2 regions of the Lysinibacillus sp. COL-1 genome follow, and region 2 is predicted to be linked to the other one. Evidence: riboswitches for the same ligand, from Rfam matches in the RefSeq annotation. Region 2 holds a riboswitch; the other holds the start of a gene.
The links. A riboswitch is a leader RNA that binds a small molecule or an ion and turns the genes downstream of it on or off. The one in region 2 is predicted to bind cobalamin.

Region 1 (11,903 bases), 170 kb from region 2:
GGGGAGGTTTTTAAAATTCGTCATGACGGCCACCAGCGTTTAACATTTATGAAGGCTATCAAGGGCGTTTTACATGTTCGGGATGAATTTTCGTTTGAAGAAGTGACAGAAAAAGTGACTGAAATTCGCCTCTATAATGGCAGTCGCTTTGATACCGTCCAAAAGGTTGAAGCGGGAGAGATTTTTGCTGTTAAAGGACTTAGTCAGGCCAATATTGGAGACCGCATCGGCACTACTATGCTGTCACAGCCCTATGAGCTTGTCCCAACGCTACAGGCAAAGGTTCAATATGAGGGCCATCAGCATATCAAGGAAGTGTTACAAATTTTCCGTTTACTAGAAGCAGAAGAGCCTTCCTTACGTGTGGTTTGGCAGGAAAAGTTCCAGGAAATCCATGTGCACATTATGGGCGTTATTCAGTTGGAGGTACTGATAGAAGTGTTAATGAAGCGTTTTTCATTAACGGTCTCCTTTGGCGAGCCCCAAATTTTATATATGGAAACCATTGTGACGACGGTGACAGGCTATGGTCATTTTGAGCCCCTCAAGCATTATGCAGAAGTTCATTTACTAATGAAGCCCAATCCGCGAGGAGTAGGTAATACATTTAGCAATGCCTGCCATGCGGATCATTTATCGGTAGGCAACCAACGCCTTGTTGAAAAGCACCTGTTTGAGCGTGATCACCATGGCTTACTCACAGGCTTCCCTCTGACAGATGTTCATTTTACACTGCTAACAGGTCGCGGACATAATGAACATACATCGGGCGGCGATTTCCGAGAAGCTAGTTTCCGTGCGCTACGTCAAGGACTTGAGCAAGCACAGAACATCCTGCTTGAACCCTATTATCGCTTTAAAATGAAGGCTTCGAACGACTTTATCGGCCGCATGATGAGCGACATACAGCAAGCTGCTGGCACATTCGATGACCCCATCTTATCCGAAACAGATGTTGTGCTAACGGGACGAGCGCCCGTCGCCACCCTAATGAGCTATAGCACAACCTTTGCGGCCTATACCAATGGTAAGGGCGCACTCACACTCCAATTTGATGGCTATGATGTGTGTCATAATGCAGAGGCAGTTATTGCACAGATTGGCTACGATAAAAATGCCGACCCAGAATACAGCTCCTCCAGCATCTTTTGTGCGAAGGGCAAAGGATATTCTGTTCCTTGGCACGAGGCACAAGCAGCCATGCATTGTCTGTAAGTAGGTGATCCTGCTCGAGCGAAGCCGTTTGCTTGCGCGGGTGTTTACTTGCTTCGAGCGAGAGTATTTACCCTGTTTGCGCGAGTATTCCTTGCTGGAGCGAGAGTATTTCATCTGTTTCCGCAAGTATTCCCCGCTCGAGCGAGAGTATTTCATCTGCTTCCGCGAGTATTCGTTGCTCGAACGAGAGTATTTCATCTCCTTCCGCGAGTATTCCCTGCTCGAACGAGAGTATTTCATCTCCTTCCGCGAGTATTCCTTGCTCGAACGAGAGTATTTCATCTCCTTCCGCGAGTATTCGCTGCTCGAACGAGAGTATTTCATCTCCTTCCGCGAGTATTCGCTGCTCGAACGAGAGTATTTCATCTCCTTCCGCGAGTATTCGCTGCTCGAACGAGAGTATTTCATCTCCTTCCGCGAGTATTCCTTGCTCGAACGAGAGTATTTACCCCCTACCCTTCAAATAAATAAAAACAAGCCCTCCGTTTGATGGAGGGCTTGAGTTTATAATGCACCTACTGCTTTCTTTGTAGGACTGTGCACAAGGTATGCAGGCTCGACAATCACGTAGTCATGCGTGTTTGTGAAATCAACTAGCACTTTACCAGGATAACTTTTTAAAATTTGCAGTTGATCAATTAATTGCAGCAATAGCTCGTGACCGTTGCCACGTGGATGCCAGTTGAAATGGTAATCATTTAATGCCTGAACCGCTTCAATAAATTGGGCATATTCCTGCTGCACAAAGGCTATTAACTTATCATGTTGAGGCGCTAAATCGTGGATATATGTTTCATAAAAACGCATCACAATCGAGCATAATACATCATTGACACGTGCTGCACTTAAAACAGGCTTTGGCTCCAGTGACAGACGGTCAAGATTGGGCTTGGCACGTGTGGAATCAATGCGTGTAATTAAATGGTATGGCTCCCCGTTAACCTCATAGACAATCGGGTTAGTCGGCATATACATCATAAAGCTATTGGTCTTCGTTTTCAGTTGATCGGTTACCGCTGCCTTCGCAAAAAGATGCCCGTCCACATCCCCATTTTGTATCCAAATAATTTCTTTATTATATAAAATTTGCTCAAAGAAGCGATCATTGCGGATCAGCTTCGTTGCTAATAATTGGTCAATCAATGATTCGACCGCCATTCTTGTTTTCGCTTTCTTGGCAACTTCTGTGCGTGGCTGCTTACAAATGGTCATATCTAAAGAAGTCATACATGCATCCCCTTTGCGTACATAATGTCAAAACAAAAAGGACTTCCTACCATTTTTGAGGAAATCCTTCGCTTATCTTCGTTCATCACCCAATGCCAAACAAACCCTAAGTATGTGTAAATGAGCCCGATTGCGAACCCCTTCATTTACTTTGGGCGTTTGACGTACCGTGACGAACAGAGCATTCTGTTTTGTCAACATGCCACCTCCTATTCCTCGTAGGTTACTGGTGTGTACTCGTAACAGGCAGGTATCCTGACTCATGGTCATTGCCACTTTTCTCCTTCCCATCATTTGACAGTGGTTGCTGAAAAGTCGCTCACATTTACAGTTGCGGGACAGTGTCGGATTCGCACCGACTTCCCTTTTAAGCAAATTGCACGCAATTTACACCTATTACTACACGCTATTCAGTTGGTAAGGAAATTTGCGAAAATTCTCTATTCCTTAGCTAATCATTGTAAAGTATTGTATGTCCAAAGTCAATTTATGCTAGAAAATACTAATTATTTCAAAATAATTCCATGTAAAATGGATGCATAGAATACTAGGTTTTCCTCATGTCACACTGAGCATCTCTTTAATTGCTTTCTGTAAAATGATAATAAAGTTATTTCTAATCAAAAAATACAAAAATTATATTATAAGAAGGCTCTTTAAAGTTGTTTAAATCTTGTTCAACTAGCCCCGTTAGTTCAACAACTTCTTGAAATCAATTCTTGTGTAGGTTTTATTATAGGTAAGAGATAGGTTCGTAACCGTGTTTGCTAATTAACTTTATCATGTTGGGATTTTCTATCGGGCCAACACTCACAAATATTTCAGAATGTCCTAAACTCTTTGCAATATTTTCTCTATACCTCATTAAGTCTGAACCTATACCATTACCACGATAATCCTCTTTTACATATAGGTCACTTAATTTAGGAAGCAAAGTACCTTTTAATTTAAGAACTCCAAAACCTAATATAAGTGCGTCTTGTTCAGCAATTACCAAATATAATTCCTTTTTTGCAAATTGCTTTAAATAATCCGTGAATAGATCTTTATTATTTCTACTATCCCATAAACCCGATAAGTCGTTTTCATTCGCTAATCTGATTATGTAGTTCATGGTTACTGCCGCTTCCCTATTCTTTAATAAATCACTATTATAAAATTTCTTCTTCAACAATATGCACCGTTCGTTAAATAAACAAAAGGACGGTCAAGCACCTTTTATTTTAGAATTTTCTCTAGCTATTCTTAATCCCTCTCTACCATTTAGATATTGAAAGTTAAACTATTTAACAAAGTGGGTAAATTTAAGCCCCATTATTTATTCTTCACATATATATGTATTGAACTGACCTCGATGTTATTGAAAAGCGACTGCTCTATTGAACGATTGCCCCCTGTCAGTCCAATAACAAGTTTTAGGTGTGACGTATAGTAACTTTCCCTTCTTTATTTTCTTCGTGGTTCCATTCAACTTGAATCTCAAATGTTCCATCTTGAAAAAATAAAGGAAATCTTCTCCGTATCGATGGCTGCATAGGAAGTTTATATGCGTTCTCTATATCTACCCAAACCGCTTTCCCCTCTGGAGCATCCTTCAAGAGTTCACCCTTGAAATCCTTTGTTATGTAATTAAATATCATATATCTATCTTTTGCGACTGGATTAACATATTCATAAAGCCCTTTATAAATAAGGTTTCTAACTTCTAACCCCGTTTCTTCTTTTACTTCTCTGATAGCACTTTCTACAATACTTTCAGGAAATTCAACTTTACCACCCGGTGGAATAAAACCTTTGAAATGGTCGTGCTGTCTATCCAGAAGTAAAACCTTCTCTTCACTTTGAATCATACACACCGTCCATATTTTATAATTAATAGAATTACTCATAATTCACTCCATCTTTTTTAAATAAATATTACCATATATGTGTCCTTCTTAGTTAAACAACTTTATTATCTCTTAACACCTTCTCTACATTATGTGCCTGTTTCGTAATCGGAACTGGAATCCCTTACACCCTTCACAAGGTATTTCCTCATCTTTATCATCCTTTCTTTGCACAACAAAAAAGCCTCGCATAAATGCGGGCTTTTAGTACCATACATTACGTCCCCAAAACATACTGCGCTAAAACACTTTGCACTTTGTAAATATTCGTCGCCTTGTTGAAGTTTTTTTGAATCGGTAACGAACTGCCTGACACCCATATTTTGAGCTCTGCATCTAAATCAAATGTCCCGGCTGTTTCTACTGAAAAATGAACGATATTTTTATAGGGGATGGAATGATATTCGGTTTTCTTGCCAGTCACCCCTTGCTTATCGATAAGGATTAATCGTTTATTCGTAAAAATAAACGTGTCTCTTATAATTTTATAGGCATTTTTGATTGTTTCGTTTGGAATCAATAAATCACGGACCTCCTCCTGTAATTTTTCTAAATTCACCTCGCTCGCATTGCCGATTAATCCATCAAATAAGCCCATCTCCTGGCCCCTTTCATTGTCATTTATTTAATGTATTACAAAGAAGATAGCGCTACGACAGGAAATAATGGTTTTATTGAGTCTATAAAGGCGAAGCATTGCACGTAATCATAGGCTCTCTACTAGCTATTGTTTAGGCTGTGATGAAGAGAGGGCGAGCTAGTTAAGGTTAGCATCTCTTTTGGTAAGGTAAATAGCGATTTTTTTAAAGAGTATGGGAATGAAGAATCACTCATATTATTCCAAGAAGCGATGGCAACAGCTGTCAAAAATGAAGGTGTTGTCAATATGGTGTAAATAGAGGATACGGCTAGAAACAAATATGGCTATCACCTTTGGTAAGGTGAAAAAGGACAAATCAGTAGCTGAATGTAGGTTAAGGTTACGCATACAATCTACGTGATCTCTAAGGATTTCACTAAGAAATTAATTACGTTGGTCCGCCAATAAAAAACACTTCCCATTCTAATGACAGGAAGTGCATTTCAAATTACTTATCTATCGCCTGAAACCACCTTTGTGCATAGCTATCTGTGGAGGCAAAATCATCTTGTTCTTAGATAACTATTCAGGGCTAAAAAACCTTGAAAATATGTTTTTCTTGCTTAAACCTGAAATTGATTTGTTAGCTTTTGTAAATTATCAGCTTGTACGCTTAAATCCTGTGTCACATGATTGACAGCTTGCATTGAGGCTGTTTGCTCATCCATTGAATGTAAAACAGCCTCTGTATAATGCGATAGCTTACCCATACCATTAGCAATCGTTGTCACAGAGGAAGCTACTTCATTGGCACTGCTAGAAAGCTGTTCAGCTGTTGTTGAAATATCTTCAAGCTGGCTCGTCATTTGACTAACATGCTGTGAAATCGTGCCAAAGGATTTTGTTGCTTCATCAATGACATAGACACCCTGCTGAACATTTTTTAAATCCTCCTCCACTGAGGATGCTACCTGTTTCGTGTCAGTTTCAATGCCCACTACTAAGTCCACGATTTGTGTAGCAGAATGCTTGGATTGCTCTGCTAATTGACGCACTTCCTCTGCCACAACTGCGAAGCCTTTCCCATGTTCTCCAGCTCGAGCTGCTTCAATGGCGGCATTCAATGCCAATAAATTCGTTTGGTCCGTAATAGCTGTAATCATCTCAGTCATCGATTTAATATCTGTCATTTTATTGGATAATTGCTGCATGAGTCCGCTCGTTTTTTCGGTTGAAGAAGAAATAAATTTCATTTGTTCCTTCGCCACATGTAAAATATTCGCTCCATTTCCTGCAATCTCATTGGCATCTTTTGCATGATCAAACACATCCTGAGTGGCTTCCGTAATTCGTCCGATTCCATCGACCGTTTCTTGCATAGCATTAGCACTATCATTGGCAGATTGTGCCGCTTGCTTCAAGCCCTCTGACGTTTTCTCCATTTGTTGATCGACTTCTTCCACAGCTACCGTAATTTCATTCGTACTTGCGGATAATTCTTCGATGCTTGCTGATAAATCTGTAGAGCTGTGCGCAATTTTTTGTGTCATTGTGCGTAATTGTTCCTGCATCTCTAAAAAGGATTGCGCTAGCTGAGAAATCTCACTCTTGTCACGAACCTCGATGACAACTGTATCTAATTGGCCTGCCGTAATACCCTGTGCAGCCTCTGTTAATTGTTTGATAGGCTGTATCACTTTGTAATGAACATATACGGTGTAAGCTAATGTAATGGCTATTCCTACGATGGTTAATACAGTCGAAAGCCATTCTAATGTCGTTACATTGGCTAAATCAATAAAGAGAATAATAATCATTAAGACATTTAAAACTGCAAAGCCAAGTAAACTCTTTTTTCGCAAACTCATTCCAAATTCCCCCAACTAAAATATGTCTTCCATACCATTATTATAGTTGAAAAATCCTAAAAATCATAAGGATACGCTCTCTTTTATAAGAACAAAGACACAAGTCTATTGATGACTGCATAAAAAAAGACTATAGACAGCTCGTAAAGCATGTCTACAGTCTTGATGTTGGAATTATTTTAAATTCATGATACTAGAGCCAGCAATACCTGGGTGTGTCATTTCATATGGATCTAATATTAAGTCTAATTGTTCGTTTGTTAAGACACCTTCTTCAATGCAAAGCTCACGAATAGAACGACCTGTTAGAATTGCTTCACGCGCAAGACGTGCTGCTACTTCATAGCCAATATGTGGGTTGACAGCCGTTAGTACCCCTACACTTTTCTCTACATATTCTTTCATGCGTTCTTCATTTGCTTCGATGTCTTTTAAGCAATTTTCCGTAAACGCACGGAAAACATTATTCATAATGCTAATGGACTGAATTAAGTTAAACACTAAAACAGGCTCCATTACGTTTAATTCTAATTGTCCAGCTTCAGATGCTAGTGAAATCGTATGGTCATTACCAATCACTTGGAAGGCAACTTGGTTCAGTACCTCTGGCATAACTGGGTTGACTTTACCTGGCATAATCGAAGATCCTGGTTGACGAGCTGGTAAAAGGATTTCTCCTAAGCCTGCACGAGGACCTGAAGCCATTAAACGTAAGTCATTAGCGATTTTAGACATATTAATCATACAGATTTTTAAAGCGCCTGATACTTCTGTATAAGCATCTGTATTTTGTGTTGCATCCACTAAATGTGTCGCACCTTTTAATGGTAAACCAGAAATTTCAGCAAGATGCTCATCAACGGATTTAATGTAATCTGGGAAGGCATTTAAACCTGTTCCAACAGCCGTTGCACCCATGTTCACATCATATAAATTTGGACGTGTTTGACGAATGCGTACGATATCACGGTTAATCACGCGGCAATAAGCTTCAAACTCTTGTCCTAAGCGAATTGGCACGGCATCCTGTAAATGCGTACGACCCATTTTAATGACATGTGCAAATTGCTCTGCTTTTTGATGGAAAACCGATTGCATATAATCCATCGTTACTAATAATTCATCTATTAAATTTAAAACAGCGATATGAATAGCTGTTGGGAACGCATCATTTGTTGATTGGGACATATTAACATGACTGTTTGGGCTTACTGTGTGATAGTCACCTTTTTCTTTCCCTAAAATTTCTAGGGCACGGTTGGCGATGACTTCATTAGCATTCATATTGATGGATGTACCTGCTCCACCTTGGATTGGGTCTACAAGAAATTCTGCATCCCATTTGCCATCAATTACTTCTTGTGCTGCTTCGACAATTGCCTCACCAATTTCTTTTGATAATAGGTGTACTTCCATATTACTTAAAGCCGCTGCTTTCTTCACAATCCCCATCGCCTTAATAAGTGAAGAGTGAATTGTGTAGCCTGTAATTGGGAAGTTTTCCGTTGCACGTAATGTTTGAATTCCGTAATAAGCCTCTGCTGGTAATACGCGCTCACCTAAAAAATCTTTTTCTATACGTTGTGTTGACATCATTGTCGTCTCCTTTTATGTAATACTCACACTTGATAGTAGCTAATAAAAGTCGTATTGTAAACAGTCATTTTTCTGTAAACGAAAAAAATCCTTCAAAAAAGCAAAGAAATCGCTAAAAACCGAGCGCATTTCCTACGCTCGGTTGCCTTTATTATTTATTCGATGTCACTGTAAAACGGCTATTTACATGCTGTGGATTTTCTAATTCATCTACGACAGCAACCGCATAATCAGCATAGCTGACATAGCTTTCACCCGCGTCATTGACTAATAAATGGTCAACACCTGCTGTGTAGTGACCTGTACGTGGTCCTTCTGGATCAAAAAATGCTGATGGACTGATAAATGTCCACGTAATAGAGGATTGTTGTAAATCCTCTAGATTTTGTCCTTGATTTTGCGCTGTCGCTAAGTACATTGCTGGGAAATCTGGTGTTTCCATCACACGCACTTTTTTCTCTGGGTCCACAAATAAACTACCTGCACCACCTACAACAACTAATTTTGTAGCAATCCCTTTGAAAATCGAAATCAAATGACGGCCCACTTTTACATGTAACTGTTCTTGTCCTGCTGGCGCACCAAATGCATTCACAACGACATCAAAGCCCTTCACATCTTCTGCTGTTATATCCAAGACATCTTTTTCAAGCACTGGAATAGCGGCTGTCACTTTAGCTGCTGAACGAACGATAGCTGTTACGTCATGACCTCGTTGTAACGCTTCCTCTACTATTTTTTGTCCTGCTTTCCCTGTTGCACCAATTACGGCAATTTTCATTATTTATTCCTCCTCAAATTTAGTTGTAACTATTTTAGTTACAGGTTGGATACAAAAAGACCATCTCCGTCTAAGCACGAAGTTGATCCAGCACATCCTGTAGCGTCTGTGCTTGTAATTGCTCCTCCATTGCCTGCCAAACAGATGTATAGACACCTTCCAATGTATGTTGGATTTTCCGCCCTACTGCACACGCTGGGTTTGGCTCATCATGAATCGCAAAAAGCTGCTCTGGCCCATTCATCGCCTGATAAATAGCTAAAAGTGTTAAATCCTTTGGCTCGACTAATAGCTCATAGCCAGCCATGCCCGAATGTGATGACAGTAAGCCAGCCTTTTTTAGAACGCCAATCATACGTCTTACAACAACGGGATTAGTATTCACGCTCCCAGCCATATAGTCGGACGTGAGTAAGCTTTTATCAGATGTTGTAGCAATGAGAGAAAGAATATGGATCGCCACCGAAAATCGACTGTTCACCATATGTATCACCACCTGTTGTAACCATTATAGTTACAGGTGCAAAAAAAAGCAAGCCCTTTTTGTCACCTGTATTTATTTTCTCCGTTATGTTACATCAAATACGCCGTTTATATTTTCTTCACATATATCACTAATTCCTGACGTATTTGTCCATTGTCATCATAAAAATCTAAGTTATGAAATTCATATTTGAAATGACCGACTGGAAATGTCACACTTTCTCCCTGAGTTGCAGCCAATATACCTGCCACATCATGTGACACCGTATGTAATAACTCTTCTCCAGAAAATGAATCGACAAAAATTACATTCATAAAAAAACACCTCCATAGTCATTATAGCTTAGAAGGCGCTTACATTTATAGTGTTTCTTTATAGCCTTTCAAACGAATTTCTTCGATGATTTGCATCATTTCGTGAATTTGCTGCTGTGATAATTTCTTCGTGTTACAAGAACACACCTGTTGTGTAGCACTCTGTTTTTGCCGTTGATGACTCGGCTGCCGCTCACATTCATCTGCTTGAAGTACTATTGTATTTTTCACAACTTTCACCTCTACACGATAATGGACTGACTCGCTCCAAATAATGCTAGTAATCCCATAATTACTATAATCAACTACTATTCGTCCAGTCATCCAACTGCTTACCTATTTAGTAAAACAAATCGTTAGACCTAGTGCTTCGTTCGAAAAAAACAGCAACCAAGACGGCTGCTGCTAGGATTATACGGCAATCGGTGCTTTAATAGCTGGATGCGGATCATATCCTTCAATGGATAAATCCTCAAGCTCTATATCAAAGATCGATGTTTTAGTTGGATTGATGTGCAATGTCGGTAGGTCCTTTGGCTCCCGTGATAACTGTTCTTTCACTTGTTCCACATGATTCGCATAAATATGAGCATCCCCAATGCTGTGAATAAATTCGCCAACCTCTAGTCCACACTCATGTGCAATTAAATGCGTTAATAAAGCGTAAGAAGCAATATTGAACGGACAGCCTAATAATGTATCTAAGCTTCGTTGCATTAATTGACAGCTTAATTTACCATTCGCCACATAGAACTGGAACATCACATGACATGGCGGTAATGCCGCTTTACTGCCCTTTGCCCCCGCATTGATAACATCCTCAGGATTCCACGCATTGACAATCATACGTCGTGAGTCAGGATTATGCTTAATTTGATCAATAACATCCTGTAGCTGGTCAAGGCTCTGGCCATCAGATGTAGTCCAATGACGCCATTGCTTGCCATAGACATTACCGAGATCGCCGTATTGCTGCGCAAAGTCGTCATCCGTTAAGACACGCTCACAAAATGAAGCCAGCTCTTTTTGATACAAGGCATTAAACGACTCATCCACTAAACAGCGACGGCCAAAATCGGTCATATCAGGTCCTGTATAGGCATCTGATTCCACCCATTTTTTAAATGCCCATTCATCCCATATATGATTATTATGTTGCAATAAATAACGGATATTCGTATCCCCTTTAATGAACCACAATAATTCACTCGCTACCAGCTTAAAAGGGACACGCTTTGTCGTTAAAAGTGGGAAACCTTTGCTTAAATCAAAGCGCATTTGATAACCAAAGACACTGTATGTACCTGTCCCTGTCCGATCTTCTTTTTTCGTGCCATTTTCTAATATATGTTGTAGTAAATTTAAGTACGCCATTTCTGGATGCATCATTTTTGTTCAACAACTCCTCACTTTTGCTGTTGACCATTATACCATTACATGGCGGATTTTCGTATGTCAAATGTTGAATAAAGCTGTCATCAGCCCGAATGATAGGAATTGTTATTGAGCTCCCGTGAAATTTCACTCTCGGTTGTGACGAAAAAAGTGGGCAGTAAGATAATATTCAATAAAATCGGTCCAACGATGACTAATAAATCAATGCCAGGGCTAAAGTAAAGCCCGAATGCTGTAATCAAGCCCGATAACACGAGGAATACGATTTGGGCAACTATAATCAAAATCGGTAACAATTGATACAGATAATTAAGTTTACGGAACTGGTGCATATTGTCTGGATTTTCGATGATTTTTCTTTTTAAACGCCTAGACAAAATCATGCAAGCAAGCAGTTGGACTGCCATAAAGCAAAAATAAATGATGCTGTATAATAGCAATTGACTTTTTTGTATCGTGCCATCAAAATGACCAACCCTCTGGTTTAATAAATCATTAACTGCTCCCTCATAAACATATTCACGCTCACTTAAAACAGTAAAAGGCTCCATAAA
Region 2 (8,026 bases):
TTATTCATTATTTTTAATCATAACTTTCGAAGGAATTTCTCCATCTATTATTTATATCTTAATTCATTGTGTATCTAAACTATGTACGAGATTTTCTGTTACTACGGATCTATGAGCATTAAATATACTAGCGTATTTCACATAGAAACAGCCTATATTCTAAAGAATAATAGACTGTTTGACATGTCGAACGTATGGATTACTCGATTTCGACAAATAAGGACAATTCCTTATAAAATTCAGGCGTTGCTGCCGAATTCACTTGAAAATGAGGATTATATTTTGATAAAAGTTTATAGAGAGTAGTTGCGGTTAACAGATTCTGTTCTTGATCGAAAGCCCTGAAACTTTCATAGACCTCCTTCACTTTACCATTTATTGAATGACAAAAAAACTGTTGAACATCTGCATCCTCTAAATAATCCTTTTCCCATCTGTAACATATTAAATTTGTTAGGAAAAACATTTCTAATCCAGGCATTTTTCCAACTTCAATGAGCAATGACATTCCATAATGAAATGCATTTTCCAACCATTTTATGCCGTGGCGATCTTTGTAAAAGCGCATCAACTTTTGTAACCCATGTCCTTGCTCCTTCACTAGATAAGCATGGATATTTGTATGACCAGCAGTTCTTTCCCATTCATCGAGAGAGAATTTATACTTCCTTACCAGTTTCATCCAAAGCTTTTGAAGCTTGTCTTCAGAAAGGTATTGTGTTTGTTGATTCCATCTTAGAAAAATGTCTAAACTTTCTAATACCAAGCCTCTTTCCATTTCAAAATGATCCAATTTTCTATATAAAACTTTTTGATTCATATCTATGTTGTCCATTATGTCTTCAGATTTGTTCATTTTGCATTCCATTTAATTATTCACTTCACTTCAGATTTTTTATCTACTATCATGACATGTCTCGATTAATTCATGCTTGATCGTTAAATAGGCATCATTAATAGATGTATAATCATTTGGGTTTTCTTCTATTAACTTCCTAATATAAAGCTGTAATGGCCTAATATGCTCACCAGAAAGGTTGTTCATAATTTGCTGCTTTAACTGATTTATATAAAATGAAATTGAATGTGATGTCATCTTGTTCACCCCTATTTATTCATAAAAAAAACATCTTGCCCTAATGGGAAGATGCTAGCTATGACTGACATACTTCATAGTTCTTCAACCAATATAAAATAAGTCGTCTATATTGAATAAAGACTCTTTTTTTGGTTGTCGCACTATGAGTATGATGAAGGTAATTCGTCACACTCAACACCCCCTATCCGCGTAGGTTTTGGCTGTACTAGATAAAGGCAGGTCTCCTGGCTTATGATCATCACACATTTTTCCCTTCCCATTACATACATAACAGTGGTTTTTAAAATGTGCTCCCAATTACAGTTGCGGGACAGCGACGGCTTTTCACCGTTCTTCCCTTTTAAACAAATTCTATTGAATTTGTACCTTTATCCTTTTATTCCGTTTTTTATAGTATAACATATCATTCTACGTTCTCTGACAAAACCCTATGAAAATCTACAGAACAACACTTAAGAAACCACCTACCTCTTAACAAGTAGATGGTTTCAGCATTTATTGAGCGAAGATGTCATTGTTCTTACTTCTTTACGGTTTCACTACTGTCTTGAAAGAATTTTTCAAGTATATCATCTGTAAAATCAGCGAATGTTTGATAGATATACTGAGGATTTCGATCCTTATCAATGACGACAGACCTAACCCCTTCATAGAAATCCTCATGATTTAAAAAGTTTTTTGCCAAGATTAAATCAGTCGCAAAGCATTCTTCTACCGTTTTATGTTGAGCATCTATCAGCTGCTTTAATGTAATTTTTAAGGATGATGGAGATTTAGATAGAAGCAACTGCTTTGTTTCTTGTGCAAATTTGCTTGGGTCATTGTCTAAGGATTCGACTATCTTCTCCACTGTATGTTTTGAGAAATGTTGATCGATTTCATTTTGAAGGCTGGCAAGCTCACTGTTTGCTGTTGGTGTACTTGAATAGTCCTCTATTAATTGCTTTAGAGCTGTGCTAGTTTCCACTGTATGCCAGTTCGTTTGTTCAATGCGTGTGAGGAATGCGTGTAAATGATCGCTCGTCATATAGCTATCTGCACCATTAGCAAAGAGAACATCTGCAGCTTGGATGATCGAAGCTGTTAAAGCTAAGTAATATCCTACATAGCCAGGCGCTTTATTTAGAAAATAGGCAGCTCCAACATCAGGAAAGAAGCCAATATTCATTTCTGGCATAGCCCATTTTGTTCGCTCTGTCACAATTCGGTGGCTAGCCCCATACGTTAAACCAACCCCACCTCCCATGACAATGCCATCAAGGCAAGCAATGATAGGCTTTGGGTAGTGATAGATTGCCCTATCTATGTGATATTCTTCCTCAAAAAAGATTTCGGCATTTTGGAAAGCTTCCTGACTGGAGCGAGCTTTATAGAGTGTTTTAATATCACCCCCAGCACAAAAGCCCTTTTCGCCAGCACCTCTTAGAATAATCAAGTGAATTTGATCATTCGCCTGCCATTCCTTTAGTTTCTCACCAATGGGCTTTAGCATTTCTATAGAAAGTGAGTTTAAAGCTTGAGGACGATTCAGCGTAATGCTTGCTGCGCCACCCTCACTGACGGAAAATATTACTTCATTTGTCATAGTAGTTTCCTCCCTTACAAATGTTTAAAGTTGGGCTGTCTTTTGTCTATAAACGCTTGAACGCCTTCTCTAGCATCCGCTGTTAAAAATAACTCAGCAAAGCGTGTTCGTTCTAATTCCAACCCTTTTTGGAGATGATCCTTCCCACCTTGAATTATACATTCAATTGTACGGGATACACTTGTCATACTTTTGCCCTCAACAAAAGACTGAGCAAGGGCTTTGGCAGTTGGCAGAAGCTCATCTGGCTCCGTCACCACTTGAATAATACCTAGTTGTAGTGCTTCATCAGCACTTAATTGCTTGCTTGTTAAAATTAATTGTAGAGCCTTTGCTTGCGTTGTTATTCTGCTCAGTCGTTGAGTGCCTCCGAATGTCGGCAGTAAGCCAAGCTTTAATTCTGGTAAACCAACAATGGCATTACTTGAAGCAATCCTGAAATGACAGCCTAACGCTAGCTCTAGTCCTCCTCCAAGGGCTGGCCCATTAATAGCAGCAATAACAGGCTTTTTCATGGCTTCAATTTCATCACATAGCGCTTGGCCTGCCTCAGCCATTTGTAATGCTCTATCCTGTTGCCCAAAGGCAGCAACAAATTCCTTTATATCTGCTCCCGCAGCAAAAAATCGTCCAGAGCCGGTCACAATGATGGCTCTCGTCTCTTCATCCTCAGCTAATTCTTTAAAAATGACACGAAGATGTTCAATAGAAGCTGATGACAACGTATTTGCTGGTGGATGATTTAAATGAATAAGCGTGATGGAATCTTCTTTACTAACATTGGCAAATGTATCAACCATGATTTTTCCCTCCTGTTTATGATAATGAACTGATCGATTTTGGATTGTTGATGATCCCTCTTGCAATCTCTCGCTTTTTCATAAAGAGATTCTGATGGAGTGGGATGTTTAAGCGCTGAATATGATCTAACCTTGTTTTTCGCTTTTGTTCATTTGTTTCAGCAGCACAAATAATGTCGATTGTCCTTTTTTCTATTTTACGATAGCCTTCTTGACAAAGAATATCTGTCATCAAATGTTTCATATTGTCACATGCGTTCTTTTCCGTCCGCAGTAAAGAAGCTTCCATAACATAAATATCTTTTACTATATCAGCTAGCAGACGCATATATTCCTGCTCTTGCTCCAATTGAATCTGTGCGTCAGCAATGACAGCGATGGCTATTTGCATTAAGTACTTGGCAAGACGGATGTATTGCTGATTCTTTTCTGCTGGTTGATATGCTACTGGAGCATTTTCGGTAGAGGTTGCTTGTGAATACTTCTTATATAGTAGCTTCGCCATTGTTAAACGGTTGATTTCATTTGTTCCTTCAAAAATACGGCTAATTCTAGCGTCACGATATAAGCGTTCAACCTCGTAGTCTTGCATATAGCCATAGCCACCATGGATTTGTACAGCTTCATCTACAATTTTCCCAAGCACTTCTGAGCAATTGACTTTATTGAGTGCGCATTCCAGAGCGAAATCAGCTATTTTTTGAACCATTGACTCTTTATCCGTAACTTCCATCGCATCATCTATTTCTCCTGCTGTCCTGTATGCAGCACTTTCCGCCCCATAGATGGAGGTTGCCATATCCGCAAGTTTTTCCTGTATCATGGTAAAATGAACGATTGGCTGGTGAAATTGCTTCCGTTCCCTACCATACGTTACAGCTAACTGAAGTGCCTGCTTGGAAGTGCCGATGTTGGAGAAAGCTAGCTTTAGGCGTGCCATGTTCAATATATTCATCGCTACTTTATGGCCTTTTCCAACCTCGCCAAGAACATTTTCCCTCGGCACGACAACATCCTGTAAAATAAGCGTAGCTGTCGAGGATCCTTTAATGCCCATTTTCTCCTCTTCTTGTCCAATAGATACACCGCTAAATGTACGTTCTACAATGAATGCAGTCATGCCTTCACTCGTTTTCGCAAAAACAACAAAGAGATCTGCTAGCTGTGCATTGGTAATCCATTGCTTTTCACCATTTATTACCCATGCAGAGCCGTCCTCGTTTAAAATGGCATTTGTTTTGGGATGTAGTGCATCTGAGCCTGCGTCTGGCTCCGTCAGAGCGTAAGCACCAATCCATTCACCTGAAGCCAGCTTTGGTAGGTATTTCAGCTTTTGGGACGCATCGCCAAAATAGACATAGGGCAATGTGCCGACTCCTGCGTGAATATTGTAAGATACACTGAATGAGCTGCCATAGCCCATTCTTTCTGCAACTAACCCGGAAATTTTTTTATTAAGTTCTAGCCCTCCATAGGCCTCGGGTATTTCGATGGCTAGTAAACCAAGATCACCAGCTTTTTGAAATAACCGCCGAGTGATGTCATATTGATGCTGCTCAATAGCTGCCATATTAGTGGCAACATCTTGTTTGATGAACAGCTCTGCGGTTTTTGCTATGAGCCCTTCCTCCTCCTGAAAGTCCTCAGGTGTAAAAATGGTCCTTTTGTTTTCTAATGTATCCATGCTAGTCCTCCTTGAAAGAAAGAGGAGAAAAGTAAACTTTTCTCCTACTTTATTTCCTCTTTAGGTAAGATGGTTTTCGCCAGCTCACTATCTAAATCTTCAAATTTGTAATAGGAGATGGTTTCATATAATTCACTTCTTGTTTGCATATCCTCAATAGCTTCTTTTTGAGTCCCTGTCTTTTTTATTAAGCCAAACACTTGCTCATAGGCTTTGGCTGCTACTCTCATCGATGTAACGGGATATATAACCATCGAATAGCCCATCTTTTCAAATTCCTTAGCCGTATAATACGGTGTTTGTCCAAATTCAGTCATATTGGCTAATAACGGAGCATCTAGCTCACTAGCAAAATGTTTAAATTCCTTTTCTGTTTGGAGAGCCTCTGGAAAAATGGCATCTGCCCCAGCTGCCACATAAGCTTTAGCTCTTAAAATAGCCTGCTCTAAACCTTCTACAGACCTTGCATCTGTGCGGGCAACAATTACTAACGTAGGAGCTATTTGTTTAATCATTTTTATTTTTTGTATCATTTCCTCTTGAGCAACGAGTGTTTTCCCATTCAAATGACCACATTTTTTTGGAAGATTTTGATCCTCTAGCTGTACAGCAGCTACTCCAGCCTCTACCATTTCACGAGCTGTGCGGGCAACATTTAAGACACCACCAAAGCCAGTATCGATATCCACTAGCAGCGGTAAATTAGTCGCACGAATAATTTCGCTCGCACGCTGTGCAACTTCATTTGAATAAATCATGCCTAAATCAGGTAAGCCTCTACTGGCAGTGTAGGCAGCGCCAGAAAGATATAATGCCTCAAAGCCAACTTTTTTAGCCATTAAGCCAGCCATTGCATCATGAGCTCCTGGGATTTGTAAAATCGTTGAACGAGTAATGAGTGTTCGAAATTGTTCAGCCAATTGTTTTTGTGCTATTGCTTCATTTACAATCCACGCCATCTATAAAAACCTCCTAATAATCAATGATGCCTCGGCATATTTACGTCCGAAAGCGGCTGTGATGCAGGTCAGTTAGCCGTTATCGCAAGGATGGGAGGATTTTAGGCTAACATCCTTTATTAACTCCTTCCCGATTCGTGACATTCGCCAGAGGCTTTAATTTCCTGAAAGAAGTTAAACAAATAAATTAACGAATTCATGAACAGCACTATTTTCAAGAAGTGCTTGATCAGCACAAACTTCATTAATCTTGCTGTGTTGTTTTTGAGAATAATGGGTGCTAATGTTTTGCTGGAACTTATGGATGATTTGAGGGAATGCTTCCTCACGACGGAAACGGTGTCCTAAAGGATATTCACATTCAATAAGCTCAGATGATGTGCCATCTTTGTAATAAACTTGAACAGCATTGGCAATCGAACGTTTCTCAGGATCTAGGTAATCAATTGTATATTGGGGTTTTTCCACAACCACCATTTTATTTCTTAAATTATCGATACGTGGATCTGCAGCCACTTCATCTTCATAGTGGTCTGCTGTAATATCACCATAGATAAGCCCTATTGCTGTAATGTATTGAAGACAGTGATCACGATCAGCTGGGTTATTAAGAGGTCCTTCCTTATCGATAATTCGTATAGCGGATTCATGGGTCGTAATTTGAATGCGTTCAATGTCCTGTAAACGATTTTTCACTTCATTGTGTAAATGAACGGCACATTCGGCAGCTGTTTGTGCATGGAATTCAGCTGGATAAGAAACTTTAAATAGAACATTTTCCATCACATAAGATGCTAGTGGTCTAGCAAGCTTTAATTCTTGCTTATTAAAGAGAACATCTTGGAAGCCCCAGCCAGGTGCAGATAAGGCCGTTGCATAGCCCATTTCGCCTTTCACAGCCATCATGGCTAAGTGTACTGCCCTGCTTGTTGCATCACCAGCAGCCCATGATTTTCTAGAACCCGTATTCGGTGCATGGCGATATGTTCGTAGGCTCGAATTATCAATCCAAGCATTTGATAAGGCGTTGACAATTTCCTGATGAGTGCCACCTAATGCCTTTGTCACAACAGCTGTTGTCGCAATTTTGACAAACAGTACATGGTCTAACCCAACACGATTTAAGCTATTTTCTAATGCGAGAATACCTTGTATTTCATGGGCCTGTATCATCATTTCTAATACGTCTTTCATTTTAAGTGGCTCTTTCCCTTCAGCAACACGCACGCGACTCAAATAATCAGCCACAGCTAATATGCCCCCTAAATTATCGGAAGGGTGTCCCCATTCAGCCGCAAGCCAAGTGTCGTTGTAATCCAGCCAACGAATCATACAACCGATATTAAAGGCACCTTTTACAGGATCAAGAACATAGGAAGTGCCTGGAACTCGTGTACCATTGGGAACGACTGTGCCTGGTACTACTGGGCCAAGAAGTTTCGTGCATTCAGGATATTGTAAGGCCAAAATGCCACACCCTAATGTATCTAATAATACATAGCGTGCCGTTTCGTATGCTTCTTCACTTGTAATAGTTGTATTTACTACGTAATCCGCAATATCTGTAAGTAATTGATCTGTCTTAGATATGTCATTTGTTTTAATCATCTATATCTTCCTTTCAAGGCATGAATTTGATATACTAGTATGCTGATAGGCATTGGTCAGAATGCCCATCAGCTCTATGGCGAGTTGTTAAAACTTGATTATACCGACAATTCTTCAAGGTTATGACGCTCGCCAATATAATGGACACGAGGTCTAAATAATCGGTTATTGTCATGCTGCTCAATGACGTGAGCACATAAGCCAATCGTTCGTGAGCCAAAAAAGATAGGTGTATAGATTTCAATTGGCAAGCCAAGCATGTAGTATACTGGTGCTGCATAATAATCTAAA

Region 1: linked by a shared signal. The riboswitch ahead of AC6BKE_RS18355 (hypothetical protein) and the one ahead of AC6BKE_RS19140 (hypothetical protein) in region 2 are both predicted to bind cobalamin.

What each region holds. Positions count from the first base shown of each region.
Region 1 is NZ_JCAWSJ010000004.1:2,000,255-2,012,157, reverse strand. Features, by position in the region: gene AC6BKE_RS18365 (GTP-binding protein) at 1-1,215, shown strand, start outside; gene AC6BKE_RS18360 (hypothetical protein) at 1,292-1,705, shown strand; gene AC6BKE_RS18355 (hypothetical protein) at 1,720-2,442, opposite strand; cobalamin riboswitch at 2,671-2,854, opposite strand; gene AC6BKE_RS18350 (GNAT family N-acetyltransferase) at 3,176-3,613, opposite strand; gene AC6BKE_RS18345 (8-oxo-dGTP diphosphatase) at 3,858-4,331, opposite strand; gene AC6BKE_RS18340 (PH domain-containing protein) at 4,549-4,929, opposite strand; gene AC6BKE_RS18335 (methyl-accepting chemotaxis protein) at 5,535-6,779, opposite strand; gene aspA (aspartate ammonia-lyase) at 6,954-8,375, opposite strand; gene AC6BKE_RS18325 (NAD(P)-dependent oxidoreductase) at 8,527-9,156, opposite strand; gene AC6BKE_RS18320 (Rrf2 family transcriptional regulator) at 9,227-9,640, opposite strand; gene AC6BKE_RS18315 (hypothetical protein) at 9,748-9,954, opposite strand; gene AC6BKE_RS18310 (hypothetical protein) at 10,000-10,278, opposite strand; gene AC6BKE_RS18305 (thymidylate synthase) at 10,366-11,343, opposite strand; gene AC6BKE_RS18300 (hypothetical protein) at 11,433-11,903, opposite strand, start outside.
Region 2 is NZ_JCAWSJ010000004.1:2,171,880-2,179,905, reverse strand. Features, by position in the region: gene AC6BKE_RS19145 (hypothetical protein) at 200-856, opposite strand; gene AC6BKE_RS19140 (hypothetical protein) at 896-1,096, opposite strand; cobalamin riboswitch at 1,297-1,484, opposite strand; gene AC6BKE_RS19135 (enoyl-CoA hydratase/isomerase family protein) at 1,620-2,684, opposite strand; gene AC6BKE_RS19130 (enoyl-CoA hydratase-related protein) at 2,699-3,484, opposite strand; gene AC6BKE_RS19125 (acyl-CoA dehydrogenase FadE) at 3,501-5,168, opposite strand; gene prpB (methylisocitrate lyase) at 5,213-6,127, opposite strand; gene AC6BKE_RS19115 (bifunctional 2-methylcitrate dehydratase/aconitate hydratase) at 6,302-7,735, opposite strand; gene mmgD (citrate synthase) at 7,834-8,026, opposite strand, start outside.